DNA from 2 places in the Caballeronia sp. Sq4a genome. Region 2 is predicted to be linked to the other one. Evidence: riboswitches for the same ligand, from Rfam matches in the RefSeq annotation. Region 2 holds a riboswitch; the other holds the start of a gene.

Region 1 (9,851 bases), 1.4 Mb from region 2:
GCCAATTTCGGTCTCGTCACGGCGCTGCGCTCGCTCGTGGCCGAAGCCGCGCAGCGCAACGGCTGGACCGTCGAGGCCGAACTGCCGGACGACGAAGTGAAGCTCGGCGAAGCCATCGAGATCTCGCTCTTTCGCGTGGCGCAGGAAACGCTCACGAACGCCGCGAAGTACGCGCATGCGAGCCGAATCCGCATTGCGCTCACGCTCGACCCGGCGAACGTCGCGCTCGCGATCGACGACGACGGCATCGGCATCCGGCCGCAGGATCTGAAGCGCACGCAGACTCACGGACTAGTCGGCATGCGGCAGCGCGTGTCGGCGCGCGGCGGGCGCTTCGAGATTGAACGCGCGATGCCGCATGGCACGAGCATTCGCGTGTCGATGCCGCGCGAGCGCGTGCATGTGGATGTGGACGTGGATGTCGACGGATCGCCGGCCCGCGCCGCCGCGTAGGACGATGCCGACGCGAAATACGGAGTCCGCCGACACGAAAAACACATGTGTGCTTACAGCGCGCGCTCGGGCGCTTTTTTAAGATTATTCACACCGGTGAGGCCATCGAAGAGCAGCGGCCAATCCAGACATTTACTTCAAGGGGATTGAACATGACTCGAATCATCGCTTTGCTGCTGATCGCGGGCACCGCTGCGCTGGCAGGCTGCAACACCATCTCGGGCGCAGGTCAGGACATTTCGAAGGGCGGCCAGGCTATCTCGAACTCGGCGGAAGAACATAAGTAAGCCGGGACGCTCTACCAACGCAGCGTAGTTCCTGTCATCTCGCCGCCTCGCGCGGCGAGATTTTTTTTGTGCGTAAAAAAAACCCGCCCGACATCGCTCGGGCGGGTTTCGTCACGGCCTGACGCGCAAGCGCTTACTGCGTATCCGGCAACTCCAGCGCCGGCGTCTGCGTGTTGCCGCCCTGCGCCACCAGCACCCGAATCTTGCCGGGCACGACCTGCGACAGCGCGTTGCCCGAAGGCAGCGTCGTCACGAGCCAGTCCGCGTTATTGCCGAGATTAAACGAAGCCGACTTGTACACCGGCGTCTTCGAACCCGGAAGCGTCGCGATCAGCTGATACGTGCCGCCGGAAACATAGATCGAGTCCTGCGTGCTCGCCGGAACCGCGCTTTTGAAGGCGACGCTCGGCATCGTCGCGTTGACCGTCGCGATGTCCGTCCCCGGCGCGACCAGATACAGATCGAGGTTCTGCGCGTTCGCCGATGCGTTGAAGCCGCGCACGCGCGCGCTCGTCGAAAGGAGACCCTTGTCGAACGGATCGTCGATCACGGCGATCGACGGCAGGAAGCCCGCGTCCGGCAGCGCGACGACCGTGTATTCGTGGCCCTTCGCCGCGTTGCTGATGCTCGAATTGGATGCGAGCAGGGTCGTCGTGTTCACGGCCGCGTAGCCGAAGTTGTGCTGGCCCGTGCCGATGTTCGCGAAGTTGGTCACCGTCTTGTAGCCGAGGTTCGGTTGCAGCACCTTGCCGTTATCGTAGAAGTCGACGTTCGGGCCGCTCGGAATCGCGTGGATGAAGTGAACCTGCGCTTGCGTAAGGCCGAGTTCCTTGCCGACGTCGTCCGAACTTCCGCCGCATGCGGAGAGAAGCGAAGCGACGGCAGCGAGCGCCGTGACGGTGCGGATGAGCTTCATGTGCCACCTTCCTTTTTGTGATCGTTGATGGTGTCGTGAAGGCTGCGGACGGCGGGCGGATGGCCCGCTACGCCGCGTCCTCGCCGCGAGGAACGCGTCTTTGTTTCATCGGAATGACGCGCCTCGCGGGTGGCGCATATAGAGCAACACCCGTGCCCTTTTGCGGTGCGCGAGCGGCGCGACTTCAGCTGGAAGCCTTATCGCGCAAGGCTGCGGCATTCGTTAGAGGATTCGTTCGGGGCCCGACAGCGCAGCGGCGCGTGCGCGGCTTCGAGCGCTGCGTGCGCGCCCTTCTTACAAGCGAAGCGAACGGAAGGCTCACACCAACCCGCGCCGTCGATAATCGAACCAGAAAGAAAGCCCGACGCTCAGCAGAATGACGACCGTCGCAATGACGGTCCAGCGCGTGATCGCCTCGCCGAGCAGCAACGCGCCGAGCAACACCGCGACCACCGGGTTCACGTACATGCAGCTGCTCGCGATGATCGGGCTCGTATGGCGGATCAGGAAGCCGTAAGCGACATACGCGGCCATCGTTCCGACGAGCATCAAGTACAGAAACGACAGCCCCGGCACGAAGCCGATGCCCGCCAGCCGCTCGCCGGAGAGCAACGCGACCGTCGTGGAAATCGAACCGCCGAGGCCGATCTGCAGCGCGGTCGACATGAAGAGGTCCGACGGCAGCTTGACGCGGCTCGCCAGATGCGCCCCGCCCGCCCAGAAAATCGCGCCGCACAGAATCGCGATGCTGCCCGCGGTTGAGCCGGCACCTGAATCGCCGTGATTCAGCAACACGATGCCGATCAGCCCCAATCCGACCGCCACCCACTCGCCCTTCGCGATGCGCCGGCCCGTGAGCGCGGCGATGATCGTCGCGAAAAGCGGCACGGTCGCGACCATCACGGCGGCGGTCCCGGTTTCGACGGTGCGCATGCCGTAGGCGAGCATCCCGCTCGACAAGCCGACGAGCAGCGTGCCGACGAGCGCGGCATTGCGCGCTTCGGCCAACGTCGGCCAGACCGGCTTGCGGCGCGCCGCGAACACGAAGAGCCCGATGCCCGCGAACAGATTGCGCAAGCCGGAAAGCAGAAGCGGCGGAAACGACGCGAGCGACAGATGCACGGCGAGATACGTCGATCCCCACACGAGATAGACGACGGCCAGCGCGAGCGCGACTTGTCCCTTGTGCGAACGCGGCGCGCGAAACGGAAAACGATCGGGCAAGGAGAACGGCAGGCGCGGCAGGCGCGGCGGCTTGAAGGACGGATTGGGCGACGGATTGGACATGCGTTACCCGGCCAGCGTGCAGTGCAGCGCCGCGCATCGCATCCGGCAGACGGCAATTGAACGGGCGAAAGCTCCGGCGCGACAAACGAGACAGGACGACATGGCGAAACAGTTGGAATGCGAACGCGGACGCAGAGGAGAAACAGCGCAAGACGCGGGGCGTCGATTGCGGCTGCCGGGCGGTCAGGGAAAACACGCAGGCCGGGGCGAGCGACATTATGCAGTAAGCGCCCCGCGCGATCGACGAATCGCCGGACGAATTTTCGGATGGTTGCCAACACGCCACGCTGCGGTGTATGGTGGCGGCTGCTAACGCGGGGGTCCTGCGTTGCGCATCGCGATTGCGGCCGGTTTCATCGAGCGCAGTCGCCTCGCGCGGCGCGGGTGAGAAATACCCTTTGAACCTGATCTGGATAATGCCAGCGCAGGGAAGCGTTCGGGTTTCGACAGTCGCGCCGCATCAGACTACTTCTTCCGAACCCGTACCTTTCCGTCTCGTTCCTCCCTGTTTAGCTCCTGAGTCAGCCGAGCGCTGCAACGCTCGCATGTCAACACGTCCCACAGGAGAGACAGCACATGAATGCCAATCCCAAGTTTCTGTCGGAAAACGCCGTCGTCGACGCCGCCGCCATCGCCCCGCTGCCGAACTCGCGCAAGGTCTACGTGACCGGCTCGACGCCGGACATTCGCGTGCCGATGCGCGAGATCACGCAGTCCGACACGCCGGACGGCTTCGGCGGCGAGAAGAATCCGCCGGTGTACGTGTACGACACCTCCGGTCCGTACACCGATCCGGACGCGAAGATAGACATCCGCTCGGGACTGCCCGCGCTGCGCGCCGGCTGGATCGAAAAGCGCGGCGACACGGAAGAACTGGCGGGCCTGTCGAGCGAATTCGGCCGCGAGCGCGCCGCCGATCCGAAAACGGCCGAACTGCGCTTTCCCGGCCTGCACCGCAAGCCGCGCCGCGCCCTCGCCGGCAAGAACGTCACGCAGATGCACTACGCGCGCGCGGGCATCATCACGCCGGAGATGGAATACATCGCCATCCGCGAGAATCAGCGTCGCGCCGAATATCTCGAAAGCCTGCGCAAGAGCGGCCCGAACGGCGAAAAGCTCGCGCAGATGATGGGCCGCCAGCATCCCGGACAGGCGTTCGGCGCGGCGGCGTTCGGCAAGGACGCGCTGAAGGAAATCACGCCCGAGTTCGTGCGCGAGGAAGTGGCGCGCGGCCGCGCGATCATTCCCGCGAACATCAATCACCCGGAAAGCGAGCCGATGATCATCGGCCGCAACTTCCTCGTGAAGATCAACGCGAACATCGGCAATTCGGCGGTCACGTCGTCCATCGGCGAGGAAGTCGACAAGATGACCTGGGCGATCCGCTGGGGCGGCGACACGGTGATGGATCTGTCCACCGGCAAGCACATTCACGAGACGCGCGAGTGGATCATCCGCAATTCGCCGGTGCCGATCGGCACGGTGCCCATCTATCAGGCGCTCGAAAAGGTCAACGGCAAAGCCGAAGACCTTACGTGGGAAATCTTCCGCGACACGCTCATCGAGCAGGCGGAGCAAGGCGTCGACTACTTCACGATCCACGCGGGCGTGCGGCTGCAATACGTGCCGCTGACGGCGAACCGCATGACCGGCATCGTGTCGCGCGGCGGCTCGATCATGGCGAAGTGGTGCCTCGCGCATCACAAGGAGAGCTTCATCTACGAGCACTTCGAGGACATCTGCGAAATCATGAAGCAATACGATGTCTCCTTCTCGCTCGGCGACGGCCTGCGCCCCGGCTCGATCTACGACGCGAATGACGAAGCGCAGCTCGGCGAGCTGAAGACGCTCGGCGAACTCACGCAGGTCGCGTGGAAGCACGACGTGCAGGTGATGATCGAAGGCCCCGGCCACGTACCGATGCAGCTCATCAAGGAGAACATGGACCTGCAGTTGCAGTGGTGCGACGAGGCGCCCTTCTACACGCTCGGGCCGCTCACCACGGACATCGCGCCGGGCTACGACCACATCACCTCGGGCATCGGCGCCGCGATGATCGGCTGGTTCGGCACCGCGATGCTCTGCTACGTCACGCCGAAGGAGCACCTCGGCTTGCCGAACAAGGACGACGTGAAGGAAGGCATCATCACGTACAAGCTCGCGGCGCACGCGGCGGATCTGGCGAAGGGCCATCCCGGCGCGCAGGTGCGGGACAACGCGCTCTCGAAGGCGCGCTTCGAATTCCGCTGGGAAGACCAGTTCAATCTCGGCCTCGACCCGGACAAGGCGCGCGAATTCCACGACGAAACGCTGCCGAAGGACTCCGCGAAGGTCGCGCACTTCTGCTCGATGTGCGGCCCGCACTTCTGCTCGATGAAGATCACGCAGGATGTGCGCGACTTCGCCGCGAAGCAGGGCGTGAGCGAAACCGACGCGCTCACGCACGGCATGCAGACGAAGGCGATCGAGTTCGTGAAGAAGGGCGCGGAAATCTATCAGCCGACATGATGCGCCGTCTCTGACGGACTGAAAGCCTGACCGGAAACGGCCTGTCGCGCGGCGAGCGCGACAGGCCGTTTTGCTTGCTGCGTTCCCGCCCAAAGCCTTGCTCATCAAGGCTGGGCGCTCATTCAGACGATTCGGGCATCTTTCCTGCTCCGTATCGAACGAACCGGCGAAAAAACGCGGCATGCGCGCCGGACCGTCGTCTCGTCCGGGGAAGTCGCGCCGCAGCCGATTCGTTCCATCATCACTGGAGAGTCGACATGAAAAACATCAAACAAATCGGCGCCGCAGCACTGCTCACCGCTTCTTTCGCCGGACTGACCGGCTGCGACAACATGACCACGCGTCAGCGCGACACCGCCATCGGCGCGGGCGTCGGCGCAGCGGGCGGGGCCGTGATCGGCGGCAGCGCGCTTTCGACGCTGGGCGGCGCGGCCGTCGGCGGGGTCATCGGCAATCAGGTCGGCAAGTAAGGCCGTCGCGCATCGGCGTGCGGCGCGCCACCGTCGGCGCCGCACGTGTTTCAAGTCTGTTACAGGAAGCGATACCAGCCATCGTTCCTCACCGGGCGGATGCAACGCGCCATGCATCGATCGACTAAGCTCCTCTTTAACGGACCGCATCGGTTTTATCGAGACCACTGAACCCGAAGAGTCCCGCAGGCAATTCAAGGAGCAGCGTCATGATGTCCGCACGCATCGTCCTCGCAAAGAGCGGCATGGCCGCGCTTGCCGCGGGACTTCTGGTCAGCGGGTGTTACTACCCGTATCCCGACTACCCGGGCGCGGGTTACCCCACGGTCAGCGCCATCTATGCGCAGCGCGAATTCGCGCTGCCGGCCGACGCAGCGTCGGGCGCGTCGGCGGTGCCGGGGACCGGCATCGTCTACTCGACCGAACAGGTGCCCTACTCGGCCGTCTACCCCTATGCCGGCTACTACGGCGGCTATCCGGCCTACGGCTATCCGTATTACCCGTACCCGTATCCGGCGTATTACGGCTACGGCTATCCGGCGATCTCGGTCGGCTTCGGCTACTGGGGCGGCGGATGCTGCTGGGGCCACGGATACGGCTGGCACCACGGCGGATGGCACGGCGGCGGCGGATGGCACGGCGGCGGCGGATGGCACGGCGGCGGGACGTGGCAAGGCGGGTCCGGTGGATATGGCGGCTGGCACGGAGGCGGCGGTCACGGCGGCGGACGCGGCCACTGATTCACGCGGCGCCTGTTCGTCCGCGTTACAAAATCTGGCGCTTTGCAGCCCGCTAATCGGCGCGCCGTAACGATCCTGAAACGTTTTTTGCCGACGGGCGCTCGGCGTGCCGCGTCGTCGGCTTCGTGCGTTCTGCCACTTTCCTTTTCTGACAAGGCTTTGGCGGAATTGGACGGACCACGGGCACGGTTCTGGCTATTCACCGTCCCTATTTACCGCGATGCGACGGCAAACGGCCGCCGCCCACTTCACGTTCTCGGGGAGCAGGACATGATGGCCTTCGTGTTTTTTATGCTCTGGATGCTCGCGTCGATTGCGCTCCTGACCGTCTGGGTGTTCCGTCAAACGCCGCCCGCCAACCGCGACAGCGGCGCTGGCGCAGCCGCCACGGCCGCCGCCGCAGCCGTGGAGGGATGAGCCAGGTCTGATCGAATCCGGCGAACCACGGCGCGTACGCGGGCTTTCACCGCTTGACGCGGTTCATCGGTCACCTATTCTTAGTGGGCGTGTTACGCCGGCGCTTAAGACGGCGCACGTCGCCGGCGTGCGCGACTGAAACATCGAACTCCGCGCGCATGGCGGCTGCGGCCGCCGCTTCGCCAACAAGAGAAAAAAGGAGACTCGATGTTCCATCAGCTACTCACACCCATTGCCGATTCACTGGCGCTGTCGTTCATCGTGGCGGCGCTGCCGATCATCATCGTGCTCGTGCTGCTCGGCTGGGCGCGCCGCCCGGCGTGGCAGGCATCGCTCGCGGGATTGATCGCCGCGCTCATCATCGCCGTCGCGGGCTGGAAGTTCCCGGTCGGCCTCGCGCTGAATTCGGTCGCGGCGGGCGCCGTCTTCGCGCTCTGGCCCGTCATGTGGATCGTGTTCGCGGCGATCCTGCTCTACAACGTCGCGCAACGCTCCGGACGCTTCGAAGCGTTTCGGCTCTGGATGGTCGATAACCTGCCGAACGACAGGCGCATCGTGCTGGTGGTCATCGGCTTCTCGTTCGGCGCGCTGCTGGAAGGCATCTCCGGTTTCGGCACGCCGATCGCGATCACGAGTTCGCTTTTGATCCTGCTCGGCTTTCCGACGCTCGAAGCGCTCACCTTCACGCTCATTTTCAACACGGCGCCGGTGGCCTTCGGCGCGCTCGGCGTGCCGATCACCGTGCTCGGCGCGGTCACGCACCTGCCGACGGACGCGCTCGCGAAAATGGTCGGCCGCCAGTTGCCGCTTTTCGCGTTCTTCCTGCCCTTCTATGTGATCGCGGTGTATGCCGGTTTTCGCAACATGATGCGCGTGTGGCCGGTGCTGCTCGTCTCCGGCGGCGCGTTCGCGCTGACGCAGTTCGTTACGTCCAACTACATCAGCTATGCGCTCACGGACGTGCTGTCGTCGCTCATCTCGCTGATTCTGACGATCGCGTTCCTGCGCGTCTGGAAACCCGCGCCCGACGAACGCTTCGCGGTCAACGTCGATCGCGCGGGCGGCACGCGCGCCGCGCTCTCGGGCGGGCAAGGCTGGCTGCCGTGGATCGTGGTGTCGATCGTCGTGATCGTGTGGACGGTCGCGAAGATCTTCCTGATCGGCGACGTGAAGGTATCGTGGCCGGGGCTCGACAAGGCCGTCTACATCACGCTCTACAACCAGCCCTACGGCGCTATCTGGGACTTCCAACCGCTCGCGACCGGCACGGCCATTCTGGTCGCGGCGATCATCACGGCGGCGCTCGTCAAGCTGCCGGCGCGTGAATTCGGCGCGGCGATCGTCGATACTTGGGTGCAGACGCGCATCGCCATCCTGACGGTGGCGACCATCGTCGGCCTCGCGTATCTGATGAACTACTCGGGCATGAACTACACGCTGGGTCTCGGCGTGGCGTCGGTCGGGCCGCTGTTTCCGCTCGTGTCGGCGTTCCTCGGCTGGGTCGCGGTCTTTCTCTCCGGCAGCGATACCTCGGGCAATGCGCTTTTCGGCAACCTGCAAGTGGTGGCCGCGCACCAGCTCAATCTGAATCCGGTGCTGATGGCAGGAACGAACTCGTCCGGCGGCGTGATGGGCAAGATGATCTCGCCGCAGAACATCTCGACGGGCGTGGCGACCACCGACCTGAAGGGCAAGGAGGGCCTCGTGTTCGCGCGGACCTTCAAGCATTCCATTCTGCTCACCATCATTCTCGGCGTGCTCGTCTGGCTGCAACAGAACGTGCTCACGTGGATGATTCCCCCGCACTAACCACGCCCCCGCGCCCCGTTCGGCGACGGGGCGCGTTCCTGCTTTGTTCCTGCTTTGTTCCTGCTTCTTGCGGTCTCTTTGGGCAAACGCTGCGCGGCGCGCGGCGCGGTGTAACATGCGCGGACTTTTATCAGCAGGCAAGCAGTCCGCAACGTCATGTCCATCGTCAATTTGTGTCAATTAGTCGTCCTGGCCGCCTTGTGGGGCGCGTCGTTTCTGTTCATCCGCGTGGGTGTCGTGGAGTTCGGCGTCGCGCCGCTGATGGCCGTGCGCGTGGGCATCGGCGCGCTGTTTCTCATCGCGATGCTGCTCGCGCGACGCCCGTGGGCCGACACGCTTGCGACGATGCGCAAGCGCGCCGTGCCGCTTTTCGTCGTCGGCATTCTCAATTCGGCCGCGCCCTTCTGTTTCTTCGCGTTCGCGGAACTCACGCTGTCGGCGGGCGCGACCTCCGTCATCAACGCGACGACGCCGCTCTGGGGCGCCCTCGTCGCCTACGTGTGGCTGAAGGACCGGCTGACGACGATGCGCACCATCGGCATGGCGATCGGCTTCGCGGGCGTGCTGCTGCTCGTGTGGAATCAGATCGCGACGCCGGGCGCGCACGACGCGGGCGCGTCGGCGCTGCCGGTGCGCGGGCTGCTGGCGGCCGCGGCGGCGCTGGCGGCGTCCGCGCTCTACGGCGTGGCGGGCAACTTCGCGAAAAAGTACCTGATGGATGTCGACGCGACCACGAACGCGGCCGGCAGCATGATCGGCGCGACCATCGCGCTTTCCCCGCTCGCCGCGATGACGTGGCCCGCGAGCCCGATCTCCGCGCATGCGTGGGAGGCGGTGATCGCGCTCGGCGTGTGCTGCACGGGCATCGCGTATTTCCTCTACTTCGGGCTGGTGGCGTCGGCCGGCCCGGCGCGCGCGATGACGGTCACGTTCGTCATTCCGCTTTTTGGCATCTTGTGGGGCG
Region 2 (9,851 bases):
ACTCGTCGCCGGTGCGCCAGGCCAGCGCCAGAACGAGTGCATCGTGCGGCTCGAAGTTGCAGTCGAGAAACGCGGCGAGCGCGGCGAGCCAGTCGTCGGAGCGCTCGCCGTCGAGCACGAAACGCGCGCCGTTGCGCGTCAGCGTCACGCGCGAGCCGTGCGCTTCGAGCAGGGCGGCGTCGCCGGCAAGCGCGCCGGGATCGGATTCACGCGGGCCCGTGAGCACGATCAAATCCTGCGCGCCGGCCGATTCGGGCGCGGTCAGGCAGATGCGCCAGCGCGTCGACGCGGCGGGCCAGTCGCCCAGACGCGCGCGGATGCGCTCCGCGACTTCCAGGAGTTCGTCCGCCGGCGGCCAGAACACTTCGCGACCGAGCAGGCTCATGCCGCACCTCCGTCCTGATGCCAGAACGGCATGCCGACGACCGGCGTGCTTGCCTGCGCGCTGTCGCGCTCGGCCATCGGACCGGCGAGGAACGCGCTGCGGCCCGCTTCGACGCCCAGCGCAAATGCACGCGCCATCTGCGGCGGAAACGTGGCCTGCGACACCGCCGTGTTGAGCAGCACGCCGTCGAAGCCCCACTCCATCACCTGACACGCGTGCGACGGCACGCCCAGACCCGCATCGACGATCAGTGGCACGTCCGGCAGCCGCTCGCGCAGCGTGCGCAGGCCGTACGGGTTCGTCACGCCCTTGCCCGTGCCGATGGGCGCGCCCCACGGCATCAGCGCTTCGCAGCCGGCATCGAGCAGGCGCCGGCCGATCACCAGATCTTCGGTGCAGTACGGCAGCACCTTGAAGCCGTCGCGCACGAGCTTCGCCGCCGCTTCGACCAGGCCGATCGGGTCGGGCTGGAGCGTGTAATCGTCGCCGATCAGTTCGAGCTTGATCCACGGCGTGTCGAAGACTTCCCGCGCCATGTAGGCAGTTGTCAGCGCTTCGTCGACGCTCTGGCAGCCCGCGGTGTTCGGCAACAGCGCGACGCCGTGACGCTTGAGCACGTCGAAGAAGCCGGCTTCGCCCGTCTCCGACTGGCGGCGCAGCGCGACCGTCACCATGCCGGGGCGCGCGGCATCGATGGAATCGGACAGCGATTGCAGCGACGGATAGCGCGACGTGCCGAGCAGCACGCGGCTCGGAAATGCCTGGCCGTAGAGCGTGAGCACATCGGCGGTCTGTGTGGTCATGATGGAATCCTTCGTGTGTTCAACCGCCCGCGACGGGCGAAACGACGTCGAGCTTGTCGCCCGGCGCGAGCGTCTTCGTGCCATGCTCGCCGCGCGCGACGAACTGGCCGTTGAGCGCGACTGCGAACGGCGGCTTCGCGCCGAACGCGGCGAGCGCGTCAGTCACGGTCGCGGCATCGGGCAAGGTGAACTCGCGCTGATTGATGTGGATGTTCATGGTTCTGTCTCTGAATCGTGTCACGCGGGCACGGCCGCGAACGCGCCGTGCAGCAGCTCGGGCCATGCGGCATCGCCGCGGAACTGCGCGAACGAAGCGGCGTCGCGCACCGCTCCTCCGATGAGCGCATCGGCGAGCGCGCACGCGGCATCGGCCACTTCGGGCGCGATCATGAAGCCGTGCCGATACAGCCCGTTCACGCGCAGCGTCTGCGCGCCATCCCAGGCAATGGCCGGACGATGATCCGGCAGCGTCGGCCGGCATTGCGAATTGAGTTCGAGAATGCGCGCTTCGCCGAATCCCGGATGCACGGCGAAGGCCGCGCTCAGCAATTCGAGCGCCGAGCGCACGCTGACGGGCGACATGTCCTCGCCCTCGACTTCCGTCGCGCCGATCACGTAGACGTCGTTCTGCTTCGGCGCGATGTAAAGCGGATAGCGCGGATGCAGCAAGCGCACCGGCCGCGTGAGCCCGATGCCCGGCGCATGCACCCGCGCCACTTCGCCGCGAATGCCGCGCAGCGCGGGCCACGCGGCCTTCGCGCCGAGACCGCGGCAATCGATGATCCAGCGCGCATCGGGCATGGCATCGACCGGCGTGTTCCAGTGCGTGCGCACGCCGCGCGCCGCCAGCCCCGCCGCGAGCGCCTTGAGCGCCTGCCGGTTGTCGAGCTGGCCTTCGTGCGGCAGCAGCCAGCCCTGCGCGAAGCGCGTCCCGAGCGCCGGTTCCGCCTCGGCGACCTGCGCGCCCGCGAGCTTGACGAAACCGCCGTCGAGTAGCGATACCGGGGCGTTCGCGCGCAGCCGGCGCTCGAAAAGCGGCGCTTCCGCGCGATCCGCGCCGTGCCAGACGACGAGCGTCCCGTTGCGCTGAAAGAAGACCGGCTCGGGCAATGCCGCGAGCACATCCGGCCAGCGCGCGAGCGACGCCGCGCCGAGTTCGACGACGAGCGGCTCCGCGCTCGTTGCCTCCGCGAGCGGCGCGAGCATGGCCGCGGCGACCCACGCGGCCGACTGCGAGCCGGCTTCGTCGCCACGCTCGTAGAGCGCGACGCCGTGCCCCGCGCCCGCAAGCTGCCAGGCGACGAGCCGCCCGACGAGCCCGCCGCCGATCACGGCGAAATCCGGCCGGCGGGCGTCGCCCTGTTCCATGCTGTTCACAATCCGATGTCTCCTCATCCGGTCGCGTGCGTCGCCTCGACGTACGCGAGCGTCGCCGCAGGAAGCGGCATACCGATTGACTAACGTGACGAATCAGCGGAGGAGAGACCTGCACGGCGGCCGTCAGACGCACCGAGCGGAAAAGGAAGACCGGAAGAGACTGGAGGAATGGCGCGGCGAACGCGCGTTCTCCGGAAACTTCCCTCGCCGGTATTACCCGGATCGGGTGCAAAGGGTCTCTCTCAGCCTCGCCGCGCCGGCCACCGTTGCCAGTGACGTCGCGCGAAGCACCCCTGTTTCGTCGCAGATCATTAGAGCATAAAAGGCAAAGCCGCTGCAAACCGGGATTGCCCGCTGCGGCCGTGGCGCTCCCGTCGTGCCGCGTCGTGCCGCGTCGTGCCGCGTCGTGCCGCTTCGGTCGCGGCCGGCGGCACTCTGGCACAATGCCCCGAACACCGGTTCATCGGACGATCGGGCCGAATTAAGCGACAGTTAAGGCAGCATCACAACAATCTGCGAACCCGGAACTGGCTGCGCGCACGTCGATGCCGCGCGCCGAACGGCAAGCGACACCGTCTCAACCCGCCGGCGATCCGGCGCACCCGAACACAAGGTCATGGTCAACACGAATCTCGAAAGCACGCAGCAGAAGGCGGATGACGTATCGGCGTGGAGCCTCATCAAACCTTACTGGGTCTCGGAAGAACGCGGCATCGCGTGGGGCCTTCTGGTCGCGATCATCGCGATCAATATGACGGTCGTCTGGATCAACGTGCGGCTCAACAGCTGGAACGCAGACTTTTATAACGCGCTGCAAAACAAGAACGTGCGCGACTTTCCGCACTTGCTGCTGATCTTCACGGGTCTCGCGTTCGCGTACATCCTGCTTGCCGTCTACGGCCGCTATCTCCGGCAAATGCTCGCGTTCCGCTGGCGGCAATGGCTCACGAACCGGTATCTCGAACAATGGTTCGGCGACAAGGCGTTCTACCGCATCGAACGCGACCGCCTCGCCGACAACCCCGACCAGCGTATCAGCGACGACCTGCAATCCTTCGCGACCACCACGCTTACGCTGTCGCTCGACCTGCTGTCGACGCTCGTCACGCTCGTCACCTTCATCACTATCTTGTGGACGCTCGCGGGCGCTCTGACGCTGACGCTCTTCGGCAAGCCGCTCGTCGTTCCGGGCTACATGGTGTGGGCCGCCGCCCTCTACGCGATCCTCGGCTCGCTCATCATCCAGAAGGTCGGGCATCCGCTCGTGTCGATCAACTATCAGCAGCAGAAAGTGGAGGCGGACTTCCGCTTCGGCCTGATTCGCGTGCGCGAAAACGCCGAGCAGATTGCGTTCTACGACGGCATCGCCACCGAAACCGCCAACGCGAAGAGCATCTTCCAGCGCATTCGCGACAACTGGTGGCTCATCATGAAGTACACGAAGCGCATGACCTTCGTGCTGTCCTTCTACGGGCAGATTGCGATCATTTTTCCGATCATGGTCGCCGCGCCGCGCTACTTCGCGGGCGCGTTCTCATTCGGCGTGCTGATGCAGATTTCATCGGCGTTCGGCACGGTCAGCGATTCCTTCTCGTGGTTCATCAACAGTTATTCGACGCTGGTCGAATGGCGCGCCACCGTCAACCGTCTGCGCGAGTTCAAGCGCGTGATGCGCTCGACGCATATCCGCGAGGAAACGTCGCCTGCGACGGAACGCGGCGGCATCAATCTGCATTACACGAGCACGCCGTCGCTGACGACGACCGGCCTCACACTCGCGCTTCCGAATGGCACGCCGCTTTCGCGCGTGGCGGACGTGTCGATCGAGCCCGGTTCGCGCTGGCTCGTCGTCGGACCGTCGGGTTCGGGCAAGAGCACGCTGATGCGCGCGCTGGCGGGCCTGTGGCCGTTCGGCGACGGCACCATCGACGCGCCCGTCGATGCGAAGCTGATGTTCGTGCCGCAGCAGAGTTATCTGCCGATCGGGACGTTGCGCGCGGCGCTGTCGTATCCGTCGCCGGCCACGACGTTCACCGACGAAGAATCGCGCGAAGCCTTGCGCGCCTGCAACCTCGAAGCGTACGCGGACCGGCTCGATGAAAGCGCGCACTGGGCGCGCAGCTTGTCGCCGGGCGAGCAGCAGCGGCTGGCTGCGGCGCGCGTGCTGCTGCACAAGCCGGACTTCGTGTTCCTCGACGAAGCGACGAGCGCGCTCGATGCGGAGAACGAGCTGCACATCTACAACACGCTGGTCGAGCGGTTGCCGAAAGCGGCCATCTTAAGCGTCGCGCATCGGGAGTCGGTCGCGATGTTCCATGACTACAAGATCGAGATCGAAAGGGCGATGGTGGAGGCTTGATTTCTTCGCGTAGATAGCAAAAAGGCCACGGAACGCGTGGCCTTTTTGCTTCACGATGCGTCGAACGATTACCGCGGCAACTCACTCGACCCCATCAAATACGCATCCACCGACCGCGCGCACTGACGCCCTTCGCGAATCGCCCAGACGACGAGCGACTGCCCGCGCCGCATATCGCCCGCCGTGAACACCTTGTCCACCGACGTGTAATACGCCTTCTCGCCTTCAGTCGTTGCCCGCACGTTGCCGCGCGCGTCCTTGTCGACGCCGAACGCTTCGAGCACCGGCGAAAGCGGCTGCGTGAAACCCATCGCGAGCAGAACCAGATCCGCCTTCATCTCGAATTCGGAATTCGGCACTTCTTGCATCTTGCCGTTCTTCCATTCGACGCGCGCCGCGATCAGCTTCTCCACCTTGCCGTTCTTGCCTTCAAAGCGCTTGGTCGCAACCGACCAGTCGCGCTCGCAACCTTCCTCATGCGATGACGACGTGCGCAGCTTGATCGGCCAGTACGGCCACACGAGCGGCTTGTTCTCTTCTTCAGGCGGCTGCGCGAGCAGTTCAAATTGCGTGACGCTCTTCGCGCCATGACGGTTCGACGTGCCGACGCAGTCCGAGCCCGTATCGCCGCCGCCGATCACGACGACATGCTTGCCCTTCGCGACGAGTTGATCCGCGACCTTGTCGCCCGCGTTGACCTTGTTCTGCTGCGGGAGAAACTCCATCGCGAAGTGGATGCCTTGCAGCTCGCGCCCCGGCACCGGCAAGTCGCGCGGCGTTTCCGAGCCGCCCGCGACCACCACCGCGTCGAACTGCTCTTTCAGTTCTTCCGGCGTGATGCTTTCCTTCGCCGTATTGCCGATGTGCGACGGGATCGCATCGCGGCCGACGAACACGTTCGTGCGGAACGACACGCCTTCCGCTTCCATCTGGCGCATGCGGCGGTCGATCAGCCACTTCTCCAGCTTGAAGTCGGGGATGCCATAGCGCAGCAGTCCGCCGATGCGATCATTCTTTTCGAACACGACCACGTCATGTCCCGCGCGCGCCAGTTGCTGCGCGACCGCGAGCCCCGCCGGACCCGAACCCACGACGGCGACTTTCTTGCCCGTCTTGTGCTTCGGCGGCTGTGGGGCGACCCAGCCTTCTTCCCACGCCTTGTCGATGATCTTGCGCTCGATCGACTTGATGCCGACCGGATCTTCGTTGATGCCGAGCGTGCACGCCGCCTCGCAAGGCGCCGGGCAGATGCGGCCCGTGAACTCCGGGAAGTTGTTGGTCGAATGCAGCACTTCGATCGCGCTCTTCCAGTCCTGGCGGAACACGAGATCGTTGAAGTCCGGAATGATGTTGTTGACCGGACAGCCGTTGTTGCAGAACGGAATACCGCAATCCATGCAGCGCGCGCCTTGAACCTTGGCGTCGTCGTCAGTCAGCGCAGCGACGAATTCCTTGTAATGCTTGACGCGGGTCAGCGGTGCTTCGTACGCCTCATGGCGGCGTTCGAATTCGAGAAAACCGGTTGCCTTGCCCATATCTTTCTCTGTATTGAGTGAGGATCGCGCTCTCCGATGCCTTTTCATCGGAGAGCCCTGACTTGTTGTGTTTCGGGCTTAAGCCGCCAGTGCTTCCTTCGCCTTTCTCGCGCCGATTTCGCCGAGCGCGCGCTTGTATTCGGTCGGGAACACCTTCACGAACTGACGACGCGACGCATCCCAGTTTTCGAGCAGCGCCTTCGCACGCGGCGAGCCGGTGAACTGAAAGTGGCGCTCGACGAGGCCCTTGAGCAGCGCTTCGTCGGTCTGGCCCGCGTGCCACAGCGCGCGATCCACCGTGCGCTCCTGTTCGGCTTGTTGCAGCACCGGATCGAGCGCGACCATCGACTTGTTGCACTTTGCGGCGAACGTGCCGTCCGGGTCGTACACGAACGCGATGCCGCCCGACATACCCGCCGCGAAGTTGCGGCCCGTTTCGCCGAGCACGATCACCGTGCCGCCCGTCATGTATTCGCAGCCGTGGTCGCCGGTGCCTTCGACAACCGCCGTCGCGCCCGAGTTACGCACGCAGAACCGCTCGCCCGCGACGCCGCGGAAGTACGATTCGCCTTCGATTGCGCCGTACATCACCGTGTTGCCGCAGATGATGTTTTCCTCGGACTTGCCGCGGAAGTCGTTGGTCGGGCGAATGATGATGCGCCCGCCTGACAAGCCCTTGCCGACGTAGTCGTTGCCGTCGCCGACGAGATCGAGCGTCACGCCCTTCGCGAGGAACGCGCCGAAGCTCTGGCCCGCCGTGCCCTTCAGCTGAATGTGGATGGTGTCGTCCGGCAAGCCGTCGTGGCCGTACTTCTTCGCGATCAGACCGGACAGCATGGCGCCGACCGTGCGATTCACGTTGCGCACCGGCTGAATGAACGAGACGTGCTCGCCCTTCTCGATCGCCGCCTTCGACTTCTCGATCAGCACGTGATCCAGCGCCTTGTCGAGACCGTGGTCCTGCACGTCCACATGCTTGCGCGCCACTTCTTCGCTGACCGGCACCTGATAGAAGATGCGCGAGAAGTCGAGTCCCTTCGCCTTCCAGTGCTCGACGCCCTTCTTCGTGTCGAGCAGATCGACGCGGCCGATCAGGTCGTCGAACTTGCGCAGGCCGAGCTGCGCCATGATCTCGCGCACTTCTTCCGCAACGAAGAAGAAGAAGTTGACGACGTGTTCCGGCTGGCCCGTGAACTTCGCTCGCAGCACCGGATCCTGCGTCGCGACGCCGACCGGGCACGTGTTCAGGTGGCACTTGCGCATCATGATGCAGCCTTCGACGACGAGCGGCGCCGTCGCGAAGCCGAACTCGTCCGCGCCGAGCAGCGCGCCGATCACGACATCGCGGCCGGTCTTCATCTGGCCGTCGGCCTGAACGCGGATACGGCCGCGCAGACGGTTGAGCACGAGCGTCTGCTGCGTTTCGGCGAGGCCGAGTTCCCACGGCGTGCCGGCATGCTTCAGCGACGACAGCGGGGACGCGCCCGTGCCGCCGTCATGGCCCGCGATCACGACGTGATCGGCCTTCGCCTTCGCGACGCCCGCCGCCACGGTGCCGACGCCCACTTCGGAAACCAGCTTCACCGAAATGCTCGACGACGAATTCACGTTCTTCAGATCGTGGATGAGCTGCGCCAGGTCTTCGATCGAATAGATGTCATGGTGCGGCGGCGGCGAGATGAGGCCCACGCCCGGCACCGAATAACGCAGCTTGCCGATGTAGTCCGACACCTTGTGGCCGGGCAGCTGGCCGCCTTCGCCGGGCTTCGCGCCCTGCGCCATCTTGATCTGGATCTGATCCGCCGACGACAGATATTCCGCCGTCACGCCGAAGCGCCCGGACGCGACCTGCTTGATCTTCGAGCGCAGCGAATCGCCGTCCTTCAGCGGAATGTCGGTGACGACTTCCTTGCCGATGATCGATTGCAGCGAGTCGCCGCTCTTGATCGGAATGCCGCGCAGTTCGTTGCGATAGCGCGTTTCGTCTTCGCCGCCTTCGCCCGTGTTCGACTTGCCGCCGATGCGGTTCATCGCGACCGCCAGTGTGGCGTGCGCTTCCGTGCTGATCGAGCCGAGCGACATCGCGCCCGTCGCAAAACGCTTGACGATTTCCTTCGCCGGTTCCACTTCATCGAGCGGAATGGCCTTAGCCGGGTCAAGCCTGAACTCGAACAGGCCGCGGAACGTCATGTGGCGCTTGGTCTGGTCGTTAATAAGGTGCGCGTATTCCTTGTACGTCTGGTACGAATTGCTGCGCGCCGAATGTTGCAGCTTGGCGATGGCATCCGGCGTCCACATATGCTCTTCGCCACGCACGCGGTACGCGTACTCGCCGCCCGCATCCAGCATGGTCGCGAGCACGGGGTTGTCGCCGAACGCATCGCGATGCAGGCGAATGGCTTCCTCGGCCACTTCGAAGATGCCGATGCCGCCGACCTTCGACGCCGTGCCCTTGAAATACTTTTCCACGAGATCCGACGACAGACCGACTGCTTCGAAGATCTGCGCGCCGGTGTAGGACATGTACGTCGAAATGCCCATCTTCGACATGACCTTGTGCAGGCCCTTGCCGACTGCCTTCGTGAAGTTGTAGATGGCCTTGTCCGCCGACAGGTCGCCCTTCAGCCCTTCGGCCATGTTGGCGAGCGTTTCCAGCGCGAGATACGGATGCACGGCTTCCGCGCCGTAGCCCGCGAGCAGCGCGAAGTGATGCGTCTCGCGCGCCGAACCCGTTTCCACGACGAGACCGGTGCTCGTGCGCAAGCCGTGCTGCACGAGGTGCGTGTGAATGGCGGACGTGGCGAGCAGCGCCGGAATCGCGACGTTGTCGCGGTCCATCTTGCGGTCCGACACGATCAGGATGTTGTAGCCGGACTTCACGGCATCGACGGCTTCAGCGCACAGCGAGGCAATGCGCGCTTCCACGCCTTCCTTGCCCCACGCGACCGGATAGCAAATGCTCAGTTCGTACGAGCGGAATTTGCCGCCGGTGTACGTGTCGATGGCGCGGATCTTCGCGATGTCCTTGAAGTCGAGCACGGGCTGCGACACTTCCAGGCGCATCGTCGGGTTGATGTTGATAGTGTCGAGCAGGTTCGGCTTCGGCCCGATGAACGAGACGAGCGACATCACCATGTTCTCGCGGATCGGGTCGATCGGCGGGTTCGTCACCTGCGCGAACAACTGCTTGAAGTAGTGATAGAGCGTCTTGTTCTTGCTGGACATGACCGCGAGCGGCGAATCGTTGCCCATGGAGCCGACGGCCTCCTCGCCCGATTGCGCCATCGGCGCCATCAGGAACTTGAGGTCTTCTTGCGTATAGCCGAACGCCTGCTGGCGATCGAGCAGCGCGGCGGCCTCGCGGCGCTGCGCTTCCACGTCCTCGGCCTTCG

Evidence for each region. Region 2 has a riboswitch for thiamine pyrophosphate ahead of LDZ24_RS12175 (FAD-dependent oxidoreductase). Riboswitches for the same ligand answer to the same signal wherever they lie in the genome.
Region 1: it holds a riboswitch for thiamine pyrophosphate, as region 2 does, so the genes downstream of both, thiC (phosphomethylpyrimidine synthase ThiC) here and LDZ24_RS12175 (FAD-dependent oxidoreductase) in region 2, are expected to answer to the same signal.

Annotation. Positions count from the first base shown of each region.
Region 1 covers NZ_CP084250.1:971,973-981,823, reverse strand. The annotation lists gene LDZ24_RS04505 (sensor histidine kinase) at 1-453, shown strand, start outside; gene LDZ24_RS04500 (entericidin A/B family lipoprotein) at 606-740, shown strand; gene LDZ24_RS04495 (DUF4397 domain-containing protein) at 874-1,656, opposite strand; gene LDZ24_RS04490 (EamA family transporter) at 1,975-2,943, opposite strand; TPP riboswitch at 3,250-3,392, shown strand; gene thiC (phosphomethylpyrimidine synthase ThiC) at 3,520-5,451, shown strand; gene LDZ24_RS04480 (glycine zipper 2TM domain-containing protein) at 5,709-5,921, shown strand; gene LDZ24_RS04475 (hypothetical protein) at 6,131-6,661, shown strand; gene LDZ24_RS04470 (hypothetical protein) at 6,932-7,078, shown strand; gene LDZ24_RS04465 (L-lactate permease) at 7,286-8,887, shown strand; gene LDZ24_RS04460 (DMT family transporter) at 9,044-9,851, shown strand, end outside.
Region 2 covers NZ_CP084250.1:2,559,299-2,569,149, forward strand. The annotation lists gene thiE (thiamine phosphate synthase) at 1-385, opposite strand, end outside; gene LDZ24_RS12165 (thiazole synthase) at 382-1,188, opposite strand; gene thiS (sulfur carrier protein ThiS) at 1,208-1,405, opposite strand; gene LDZ24_RS12175 (FAD-dependent oxidoreductase) at 1,426-2,556, opposite strand; TPP riboswitch at 2,748-2,870, opposite strand; gene LDZ24_RS12180 (ABC transporter ATP-binding protein/permease) at 3,182-4,924, shown strand; gene LDZ24_RS12185 (glutamate synthase subunit beta) at 4,993-6,459, opposite strand; gene LDZ24_RS12190 (glutamate synthase-related protein) at 6,538-9,851, opposite strand, start outside.